DNA from 3 places in the Lacrimispora sinapis genome. Region 1 is predicted to be linked to each of the others. Evidence: a T-box and tRNA genes for the amino acid it is inferred to sense, from the RefSeq annotation. Region 1 holds a T-box; the other regions hold tRNA genes.
The links. A T-box is a leader RNA that pairs with one kind of tRNA and senses whether it is charged. The one in region 1 lies ahead of thrS (threonine--tRNA ligase), so its partner is inferred to be a tRNA-Thr.
Positions count from the first base shown of each region.

Region 2: it encodes a tRNA-Thr, which carries the amino acid that the T-box ahead of thrS (threonine--tRNA ligase) is inferred to sense. The anticodon was not compared.
Region 3: it encodes a tRNA-Thr, which carries the amino acid that the T-box ahead of thrS (threonine--tRNA ligase) is inferred to sense. The anticodon was not compared.

Region 1 is NZ_CP141832.1:2,138,041-2,141,308, reverse strand. It holds gene VIG27_RS10000 (branched-chain amino acid aminotransferase) at 1-868, shown strand, start outside; T-box leader at 1,080-1,294, shown strand; gene thrS (threonine--tRNA ligase) at 1,496-3,268, shown strand, end outside.
Region 2 is NZ_CP141832.1:17,271-20,538, forward strand. It holds rRNA gene VIG27_RS00075 (23S ribosomal RNA) at 1-1,519, shown strand, start outside; tRNA gene VIG27_RS00080 (tRNA-Asp) at 1,607-1,680, shown strand; tRNA gene VIG27_RS00085 (tRNA-Val) at 1,704-1,776, shown strand; tRNA gene VIG27_RS00090 (tRNA-Thr) at 1,812-1,884, shown strand; tRNA gene VIG27_RS00095 (tRNA-Tyr) at 1,907-1,988, shown strand; tRNA gene VIG27_RS00100 (tRNA-Met) at 2,035-2,108, shown strand; tRNA gene VIG27_RS00105 (tRNA-Phe) at 2,154-2,226, shown strand; tRNA gene VIG27_RS00110 (tRNA-Lys) at 2,230-2,302, shown strand; gene VIG27_RS00115 (hypothetical protein) at 2,353-2,583, opposite strand; gene VIG27_RS00120 (aminotransferase class I/II-fold pyridoxal phosphate-dependent enzyme) at 2,786-3,268, shown strand, end outside.
Region 3 is NZ_CP141832.1:3,061,436-3,064,703, reverse strand. It holds rRNA gene VIG27_RS14415 (23S ribosomal RNA) at 1-1,263, shown strand, start outside; tRNA gene VIG27_RS14410 (tRNA-Asn) at 1,356-1,428, shown strand; tRNA gene VIG27_RS14405 (tRNA-Glu) at 1,476-1,547, shown strand; tRNA gene VIG27_RS14400 (tRNA-Thr) at 1,554-1,626, shown strand; tRNA gene VIG27_RS14395 (tRNA-Ile) at 1,664-1,737, shown strand; tRNA gene VIG27_RS14390 (tRNA-Asp) at 1,767-1,840, shown strand; tRNA gene VIG27_RS14385 (tRNA-Val) at 1,906-1,978, shown strand; tRNA gene VIG27_RS14380 (tRNA-Leu) at 2,002-2,087, shown strand; tRNA gene VIG27_RS14375 (tRNA-Arg) at 2,117-2,190, shown strand; gene VIG27_RS14370 (RraA family protein) at 2,563-3,258, shown strand.

The DNA.
Region 1 (3,268 bases):
GATGTTTGAAGGTTTGAAGGCTTATAAAACGGAAGACGGAAGGATTTTACTGTTCCGTCCCAATAAGAACATAGAGCGTGCCAACCGCAGCAACAACCGTCTTTGCATTCCTGAGATTCCGGAAGATTTGTTTTTAGAGGCATTGAAGGAAGTGGTAAAGGCAGATCAGGACTGGATTCCCACAAAACCGGGAACTTCCCTTTACATCAGACCGTTTGTTATTGCTACGGATCCGTTTCTTGGGGTAAGACCCTCCCATACTTATAAGTTCATGATCATTTTGTCCCCGGTAGGTGCTTACTATGCCAGCGGCCTTGATCCTGTTAAGATATGGATCGAAGATGAGTATGTAAGAGCGGTGAAAGGAGGCATCGGAGAGGCAAAGACCGGAGGAAATTATGTTGCTTCCCTGGCATCCCAGGTAAAAGCCCATGAAGAAGGATATTCTCAGGTGCTGTGGCTTGACGGAGTTCACCGCAAGTATATTGAAGAAGTTGGAGCCATGAATATTTTCTTCAAAATCAACGGCGTCGTAATCACACCTGAATTAAACGGAAGCATTCTTCCGGGAGTTACGAGAGACTCTGTCATTGCCCTTTGCAGGGAGTGGGGCGTTCCGGTGGAGGAACGCCAGGTTTCTGTTGACGAAGTGGTTGCTGCAGCAAAAAACGGAACAATGGAAGAATGTTTCGGGACCGGTACAGCGGCCGTTATTTCCCCGGTAGGAGAACTGCGTTTTGAAGAAGACCGGATGTCCATCGGCGGCGGAAAGATCGGAGAACTGACACAGAAGTTTTATGATACCATCACTGGTATCCAGCTTGGTAAAATAGAAGGTCCAAAGGGCTGGAGTGTTGAAGTAAAATAAGCTTTTATAAGAAGATTCAAAGAAGACAGGGCCTTTGCCATGGTCAATAGGTCCGGGTATAATGTGGGGGACGTATTCCCTGGCACCTTTTGAATTGGAAATTCGCAGGGCTTTGGCTGGCAGTACTCATTCTTCTTTTATGAATAAAATATTATCAAGAAGCTTGACAAACTGCGTTACCATGCTATAATCTAGTCATAGAAACAATATAGAAAACGCAATGACAAGAACAGTATCATGACAGGAACGTTCAGAGAGAAGCACGTTTGGTGAGAGTGCTTTACCGGAATGCTATGAGAAGACCATCTTGGAGCGTCCCTTAATCGGGAACGGTGATTCCGTTATCATCAAATGAAGTGGTTTGAACATTTTTGTTCACTCAAGCTAGGGTGGAACCGCGATTTATTATGATTAATCGTCCCTTTCTGTATGGAAGCATATGGAAAGGGGCTTTTTTTGTCTCATTAGGAAATGATGTCCGAAGAGATAAAAGGACCTCCTATAGAAGGTCTGTGACGCTTCAGAGATCTATGTCACTAAAGTGTCGGCGATAGTGCCTGACAAGTCAGACGCTATCATGTTTGGAAATAGAATATTTCACAACAACGTAAAGGAGATTGATGGTAAATGAAAATTACATTAAAAGACGGCTCAGTCAAAGAGTATGAACATGCTTTATCCGTGATCGAAATCGCTTCTGATATAAGCGAGGGCCTGGCAAGGAATGCCTGTGCAGGCGAAATAGATGGAAAGGTAGTAGATTTGAGAACAGTCGTTGATCGCGACTGCAATTTAAGCATATTAACGGTGAGTGATCCTGCTGGACTTTCGGCTTACCGCCATACAGCCAGCCATATACTGGCTCAGGCCGTTAAGAGACTTTACCCGGAGGCAAAGCTTGCCATCGGCCCCTCCATTGAAAATGGTTTTTATTATGATTTTGATATTCCCTCTTTTTCAAGAGAAGATCTGGATAAGATCGAAGCTGAGATGAAGAAGGTCATAAAAGAAGGAGCAAAGATCGAACGCTTTACTCTTCCAAGGGATGAAGCCATTAAATTTATGGAAGAAAAGGGTGAACCATATAAAGTAGAGCTGATCCGGGATCTTCCTGAGGGCGAAGAAATCTCTTTCTACCGTCAGGGTGATTTTACAGATTTATGTGCAGGTCCTCACTTGATGAGTACAAAATCCATTAAGGCATTCAAGCTTACCTCCTCCTCCGGTGCTTACTGGAGAGGCAGCGAAAAAAATGCCATGCTGACACGTGTATACGGAACTGCTTTTGCAAAGAAGGATGAATTAAACGAATACCTGGAATATTTAGCAAATATCAAAAACCGTGACCATAACAAGCTGGGCCGGGATCTTGAACTTTTTGCAACTGTTGATGTAATTGGTCAGGGACTTCCTCTTCTGATGCCTAAGGGCGCAAAGATCATCCAGACCTTGCAGAGATGGATCGAGGATGAAGAAGAGAAGAGAGGCTACATGAGAACAAAAACACCTCTCATGGCCAAAAAGGACTTGTATGTGATTTCCGATCACTGGGATCATTATAAAGAGGGAATGTTTGTTTTGGGAGATGAGGAAACAGATGAAGAGGTATTTGCCCTTCGTCCCATGACCTGTCCATTCCAGTATTATGTATACAAACAAAGCCAGAAATCCTATCGTGATCTGCCATGCAGATACGGCGAGACCTCCACATTATTCCGCAATGAGGACTCCGGCGAAATGCACGGTCTTACCCGTGTCCGCCAGTTTACCATTTCCGAAGGCCATCTTATTGTCCGCCCGGATCAGATTGAAGAGGAATTCAAAGGCTGTGTGGATTTAGCCAAATACTGTCTGACCACTCTGGGACTGGAAGGGGATGTCACTTACCGGATGTCCAAGTGGGATCCGGAGAATGCCGACCACTATATGGGAAATGCCCAGATGTGGGATGAAGTGCAGGATATGATGCGCAAGATTCTTGATCATATTGGAATTGAATATACGGAAGCAGTAGGAGAAGCTGCATTCTATGGACCAAAGCTTGATATTCAGGCCAAGAATGTGTACGGTAAGGAAGATACCATGATTACCATTCAGCTTGATATGTTTCTTGCAGAACGTTTTGATATGAGCTTCGTGGATAAAGACGGAACAAAAAAACGTCCTTATATTATTCACAGAACTTCCCTCGGCTGCTATGAGAGAACTCTTGCATGGCTCATCGAAAAGTATGAGGCTGCATTCCCCACCTGGTTATGTCCGGAGCAGGTCCGCGTGCTTCCTATTTCCGAGAAATATCATGAATATGCTCAGAAAGTGGTATCACAGTTAAAAGACAACGGAATCCAGGCCACTGTTGATGAACGTGCAGAAAAAATTGGTTATAAGATCAGAGAAGCC
Region 2 (3,268 bases), 1.6 Mb from region 1:
GTCGGGGCCTAAGGCGAGGTCGAAAGACGTAGTCGATGGACAACAGGTTGAAATTCCTGTACCGCATATTATCAGAACTGTGGGGACACAGAACCGAGAGAGAACCCGGGAATGAAAAGACCGGGGCAAGCATTGGACTGGCTGGGCTGGCAAATCCGTCTAGCAACAGGAAGGTGTGACGCGTACCGAACAAAAGTAGGGAAGTCTCTGTAGGGGCTGTCAAGAAAAGCCGCTATTGTGTAATATGTGCCCGTACCGTAAACCGACACAGGTGGATGAGGAGAGAATCCTAAGGCCGGCGGGAGAAGCATTGTTAAGGAACTCGGCAAAATGACCCCGTAACTTCGGGATAAGGGGTGCCTGAGAAATCAGGCCGCAGAGAATAGGCTCAAGCAACTGTTTAGCAAAAACACAGGTCTATGCAAAACCGAAAGGTGAGGTATATGGGCTGACGCCTGCCCGGTGCTGGAAGGTTACGAGGAGGGGTTAGCGGAAACGCGAAGCTCTGAATTTAAGCCCCAGTAAACGGCGGCCGTAACTATAACGGTCCTAAGGTAGCGAAATTCCTTGTCGGGTAAGTTCCGACCCGCACGAAAGGCGTAATGATTTGAGCGCTGTCTCAACAATGCACCCGGTGAAATTGAAATACCAGTGAAGATGCTGGTTACCTGCGCCAGGACGGAAAGACCCCATGGAGCTTTACTCTAGTTTGATACTGGGATTCGGTATTGCATGTACAGGATAGGTGGGAGGCAAAGAATCACGGACGCCAGTCTTTGAGGAGCCGATGTTGGGATACCACCCTTGCGATACTGGGTTTCTAACCTGCAGCCATGACCTGGCTGGGGGACAATGTCAGGCGGGGAGTTTGACTGGGGCGGTCGCCTCCGAAAGAGTATCGGAGGCGCTCAAAGGTTCCCTCAGAATGGACGGAAACCATTCGAAGAGTGCAAAGGCATAAGGGAGCTTGACTGCGACACCGACGGGTGGAGCAGGTAGGAAACTAGGACTTAGTGATCCGGTGGTATAAAGTGGGATTGCCATCGCTCAACGGATAAAAGCTACCCTGGGGATAACAGGCTTATCACTCCCAAGAGTTCACATCGACGGAGTGGTTTGGCACCTCGATGTCGGCTCATCGCATCCTGGGGCTGTAGTAGGTCCCAAGGGTTGGGCTGTTCGCCCATTAAAGCGGTACGCGAGCTGGGTTCAGAACGTCGTGAGACAGTTCGGTCCCTATCCGGCGTGGGCGTAGGATATTTGAGAGGAGCTGTCCTTAGTACGAGAGGACCGGGATGGACTGACCTCTGGTGTATCTGTTGGTGATCAAGACCATGGCAGAGTAGCCAAGTCGGGAAGGGATAAACGCTGAAGGCATCTAAGCGTGAAGCCCCCCTCAAGATGAGATATCCCATCGCAAGAGTAAGACCCCTTGAAGACGACGAGGTAGATAGGGCAGAGGTGGAAGCATGGTAACATGTGTAGCTGACTGTCACTAATAGGTCGAGGGCTTAACCAGGTTGGTTTAGGTAAGAGGAAGAACGGATGAAAGATTTAAGACAATGTGTGGTTTTGAGGGTATATGCATTAGCCTTCAAATAGGTTTGGCCTGGTGGCTCAGTTGGTTAGAGCGCCGCCCTGTCACGGCGGAGGTCGTGGGTTCGAGTCCCATCCGGGTCGTTTTACAACTAAATTTTGTCAATGGGATCTTAGCTCAGCTGGGAGAGCATCTGCCTTACAAGCAGAGGGTCATAGGTTCGAGCCCTATAGGTCCCATTCAGTATGCAAACCACATACATGAGAAGAGTTGTGCCGATGTGGCTCAATTGGCAGAGCAGCTGATTTGTAATCAGCAGGTTATCGGTTCGAGTCCGATCATCGGCTTGCATCAAAACAATTGAAATATGGATGGGTTCCCGAGTGGCCAAAGGGGGCAGACTGTAAATCTGTTACGACACGTTTCGATGGTTCGAATCCATCTCCATCCATTCAGTGATTAAAAAATGAATCACTGCATATACTATAATTAAATAACGCGGGGTGGAGCAGTCTGGAAGCTCGTCGGGCTCATAACCCGAAGGTCGTAGGTTCAAATCCTGCCCCCGCAATTTTTAATGTGTAATTTAGTGGATAATGTACTAAAGAACGCATGCGCCCAGATAGCTCAGTTGGTAGAGCAGAGGACTGAAAATCCTCGTGTCGCTGGTTCGATTCCGGCTTTGGGCATATGGGATACTAGCTCAGGTGGTAGAGCACTTGACTTTTAATCAAGTTGTCCGGGGTTCGAATCCCCGGTGTCTCAGGACAAGCCTTGAAACAGAAATGTTTCAGGGCTTTTTGTATTTTACTATTCTATTCATCGAATTCTACAATCACGTAATATCCCCGGTCATTGTGTTTCACTTCTTTTACAATTCCCTGGTTGGATTTTATACGGTCGCGTCCAGTGTAACAGCCTGACATGGCAACAGCCGGTTCTATGATATAACTGTAGCTGCTGGTACCTTCCCGTTCTATGATGTGAACTAAATCATTTGCTTTTACTAATCCTGGACGCTCCATTTTAAACTCTATTAATCTCATGGGTATCACCTTTCCTTCCACTATTTTACTCAAAATACTATTATAGCTCCCCTAGAATAAATTGTAAAGATAGGGTAAGGATGCTATACTAAAGGGGTTGGTAGTCTGCAGAAATTTAATAATTGAAATAAGAATAAATAGATATCGAAACAGGAAAATATAAGAGCAGAAATATAGAGTTGAGGAGATTGAGGGATAAATTGTGAAGGAAAGACCAAATTTACTAAAAAGGTTGATGGAGTATGCTGACTCGGATTTCTACCCATTTCATATGCCGGGACATAAAAGACAATATAAGTATGAGGCTTTGAGCCAATTTTTAAATCCATTTTCAATTGATATTACGGAAATTAACGGGTTTGATAATCTTCATCATCCGGAAGGAATTTTAAAGGATTCTATGGAATGGGCGGCTGGAATTTATGGGAGTGACAAGACATTCTATCTTGTTAATGGAAGCAGTTGCGGAATATTAAGTGCAATCGGTGCCACAGTTCGGAACAGAGGGACGATTTTGATGAGCCGGAATTGTCATAAATCTGCTTTTTATGGAGTTTTCCTCAATCAGCTGAATGCAAACTATATTTATCCACAATTTATACCTGAATTGGGGCTTCAAGGTGGACTATTAGCTGAGGATGTAGAAGAAATGTTGAAAACATGTTCGGATATAGAAGCGGTACTG
Region 3 (3,268 bases), 920 kb from region 1:
CGTAAACCGACACAGGTGGATGAGGAGAGAATCCTAAGGCCGGCGGGAGAAGCATTGTTAAGGAACTCGGCAAAATGACCCCGTAACTTCGGGATAAGGGGTGCCTGAGAAATCAGGCCGCAGAGAATAGGCTCAAGCAACTGTTTAGCAAAAACACAGGTCTATGCAAAACCGAAAGGTGAGGTATATGGGCTGACGCCTGCCCGGTGCTGGAAGGTTACGAGGAGGGGTTAGCGGAAACGCGAAGCTCTGAATTTAAGCCCCAGTAAACGGCGGCCGTAACTATAACGGTCCTAAGGTAGCGAAATTCCTTGTCGGGTAAGTTCCGACCCGCACGAAAGGCGTAATGATTTGAGCGCTGTCTCAACAATGCACCCGGTGAAATTGAAATACCAGTGAAGATGCTGGTTACCTGCGCCAGGACGGAAAGACCCCATGGAGCTTTACTCTAGTTTGATACTGGGATTCGGTATTGCATGTACAGGATAGGTGGGAGGCAGAGAATCAAGGACGCCAGTCTTTGAGGAGCCGATGTTGGGATACCACCCTTGCGATACTGGGTTTCTAACCTGCAGCCATGACCTGGCTGGGGGACAATGTCAGGCGGGGAGTTTGACTGGGGCGGTCGCCTCCGAAAGAGTATCGGAGGCGCTCAAAGGTTCCCTCAGAATGGACGGAAACCATTCGAAGAGTGCAAAGGCATAAGGGAGCTTGACTGCGACACCGACGGGTGGAGCAGGTAGGAAACTAGGACTTAGTGATCCGGTGGTATAAAGTGGGATTGCCATCGCTCAACGGATAAAAGCTACCCTGGGGATAACAGGCTTATCACTCCCAAGAGTTCACATCGACGGAGTGGTTTGGCACCTCGATGTCGGCTCATCGCATCCTGGGGCTGTAGTAGGTCCCAAGGGTTGGGCTGTTCGCCCATTAAAGCGGTACGCGAGCTGGGTTCAGAACGTCGTGAGACAGTTCGGTCCCTATCCGGCGTGGGCGTAGGATATTTGAGAGGAGCTGTCCTTAGTACGAGAGGACCGGGATGGACTGACCTCTGGTGTATCTGTTGGTGATCAAGACCATGGCAGAGTAGCCAAGTCGGGAAGGGATAAACGCTGAAGGCATCTAAGCGTGAAGCCCCCCTCAAGATGAGATATCCCATCGCAAGAGTAAGACCCCTTGAAGACGACGAGGTAGATAGGGCAGAGGTGGAAGCATGGTAACATGTGTAGCTGACTGTCACTAATAGGTCGAGGGCTTAACCAGGTTGGTTTAGGTAAGAGGAAGAACGGATGAAAGATATAAGACAATGTGTGGTTTTGAGGGTATATGCCTCAGTAATTGCAGCAATGCAATAATCCTCGATAGCTCAGTTGGTAGAGCAAACGGCTGTTAACCGTTGGGTCGTAGGTTCAAGTCCTACTCGGGGAGTTCGTGATACTCAAGCGAAGGCTGTGAGGATAACGAAACAAAAGTACGGCCCCATGGTCAAGCGGTTAAGACATCGCCCTTTCACGGCGGTAACACGAGTTCGAATCTCGTTGGGGTCATTGAATGCCGATGTGGCTCAATTGGCAGAGCAGCTGATTTGTAATCAGCAGGTTATCGGTTCGAGTCCGATCATCGGCTTTCATAGACCAAATATATGTATTAAATTAATATTTTAGGACCTTTAGCTCAGTTGGTTAGAGCAACCGGCTCATAACCGGTCGGTCCCGGGTTCGAGTCCCCGAAGGTCCACTAGCACTGAACTAAATATTTAATGATCTGGCCCGGTGGCTCAGTTGGTTAGAGCGCCGCCCTGTCACGGCGGAGGTCGTGGGTTCGAGTCCCATCCGGGTCGTTCTGTATGAAAGTACAGTTATTTAATACCAGCAGGTAAGCATAATGGCTTACTGTCACATTTATGGGATCTTAGCTCAGCTGGGAGAGCATCTGCCTTACAAGCAGAGGGTCATAGGTTCGAGCCCTATAGGTCCCATTTCCATGAGAAATCATGAGAATGCCGGCGTGGCGGAACTGGCAGACGCACAGGACTTAAAATCCTGCGGGACTTACCTCCCGTACCGGTTCGATTCCGGTCGCCGGCATTTGCCTGATAAGGCAAGTAATCGAATATGTGTGTGTAGCTCAGCTGGATAGAGCACTTGGCTACGGACCAAGGTGTCGGGAGTTCGAATCTTCTCACGCACGTACAGAAAACCTTTATTTTATAAGGGTTTGCAAAAAGAAAGGCTTCCTGTAAAGGAGGCCTTTTTCGTTTGACTAACATTTTTAATTTGATGGTTCACGAAGTAAAAGCATCCTATACAGGGTGCTTTTTTCGTGTTATACTTGATTTTTATTATAGTTAAGCATTTGCCTATATGGAGAAATTAGACAAACTTTTTTATAATGTAAATGTTTGCAGAGGTAAGGGAGTAAGGCAAATGCTTGGATGGAGTTATTGGCTGATTATAAGGTAGAAATAGAATGCTCCTAAAAGCGAACATTAAACGAAACAAACATTAAATGAAACAACACCAGGTGAGAATATAAAATAAACAAAATTTTAAAGGGGAACATATGTTTAATAAATCTGCAGAATTGATAGAACAAAAGTATTTGGAAAGGGCTAGAAATCTTAGCGTTGCACTTTTATGTGATGGGGTAAAAAAAGCAAATATAGATTTACGAAATAACGGATGCATGGAAGCAGCTATTAAACCGGTTGCCCCTGGAATGACTATGGTGGGCACAGCTTTGACTGTACAAACTGGAAATGGTGATAATTTTCCCATACATTTGGCAACTTATAGTGCTCCGTCGGAAGGTTATGTTATGGTGATTGATGGAAAAGGATTTGAGAGCAGAGCATATTGTGGTGATTTAATTATGGGTGCGTGTCAGGCAATCGGTTTTGAGGGAATGGTGGTTGATGGATACACAAGAGACAGAGAGGGAAATATTAAGTTGGGATTTCCAGTCTATAGCAAAGGCTTCATACCGAATTCACCAATTAAAAAGGATGAGGGGAATGTAAACACGGAAATTTTTTGCGGTGGTGTTAAGGTGAATCCGGGTGATCTGGTAGCAGGCGATTCTGATGGCGTATGTGTCATACCCAGAGAGTATATCGGTCAAGTCCTTGATCTGGCGGAAGAGAAACTGGCCTATGAAATAGATCGGAGCCGCACGATTGAGGCTTATAGAGAAGCAAAAAGGAACGGAAAAGAATTGCCTCAGCTCGCACCTCAATGGGTACTTGATATGATCAAATAAAACGTTTTTT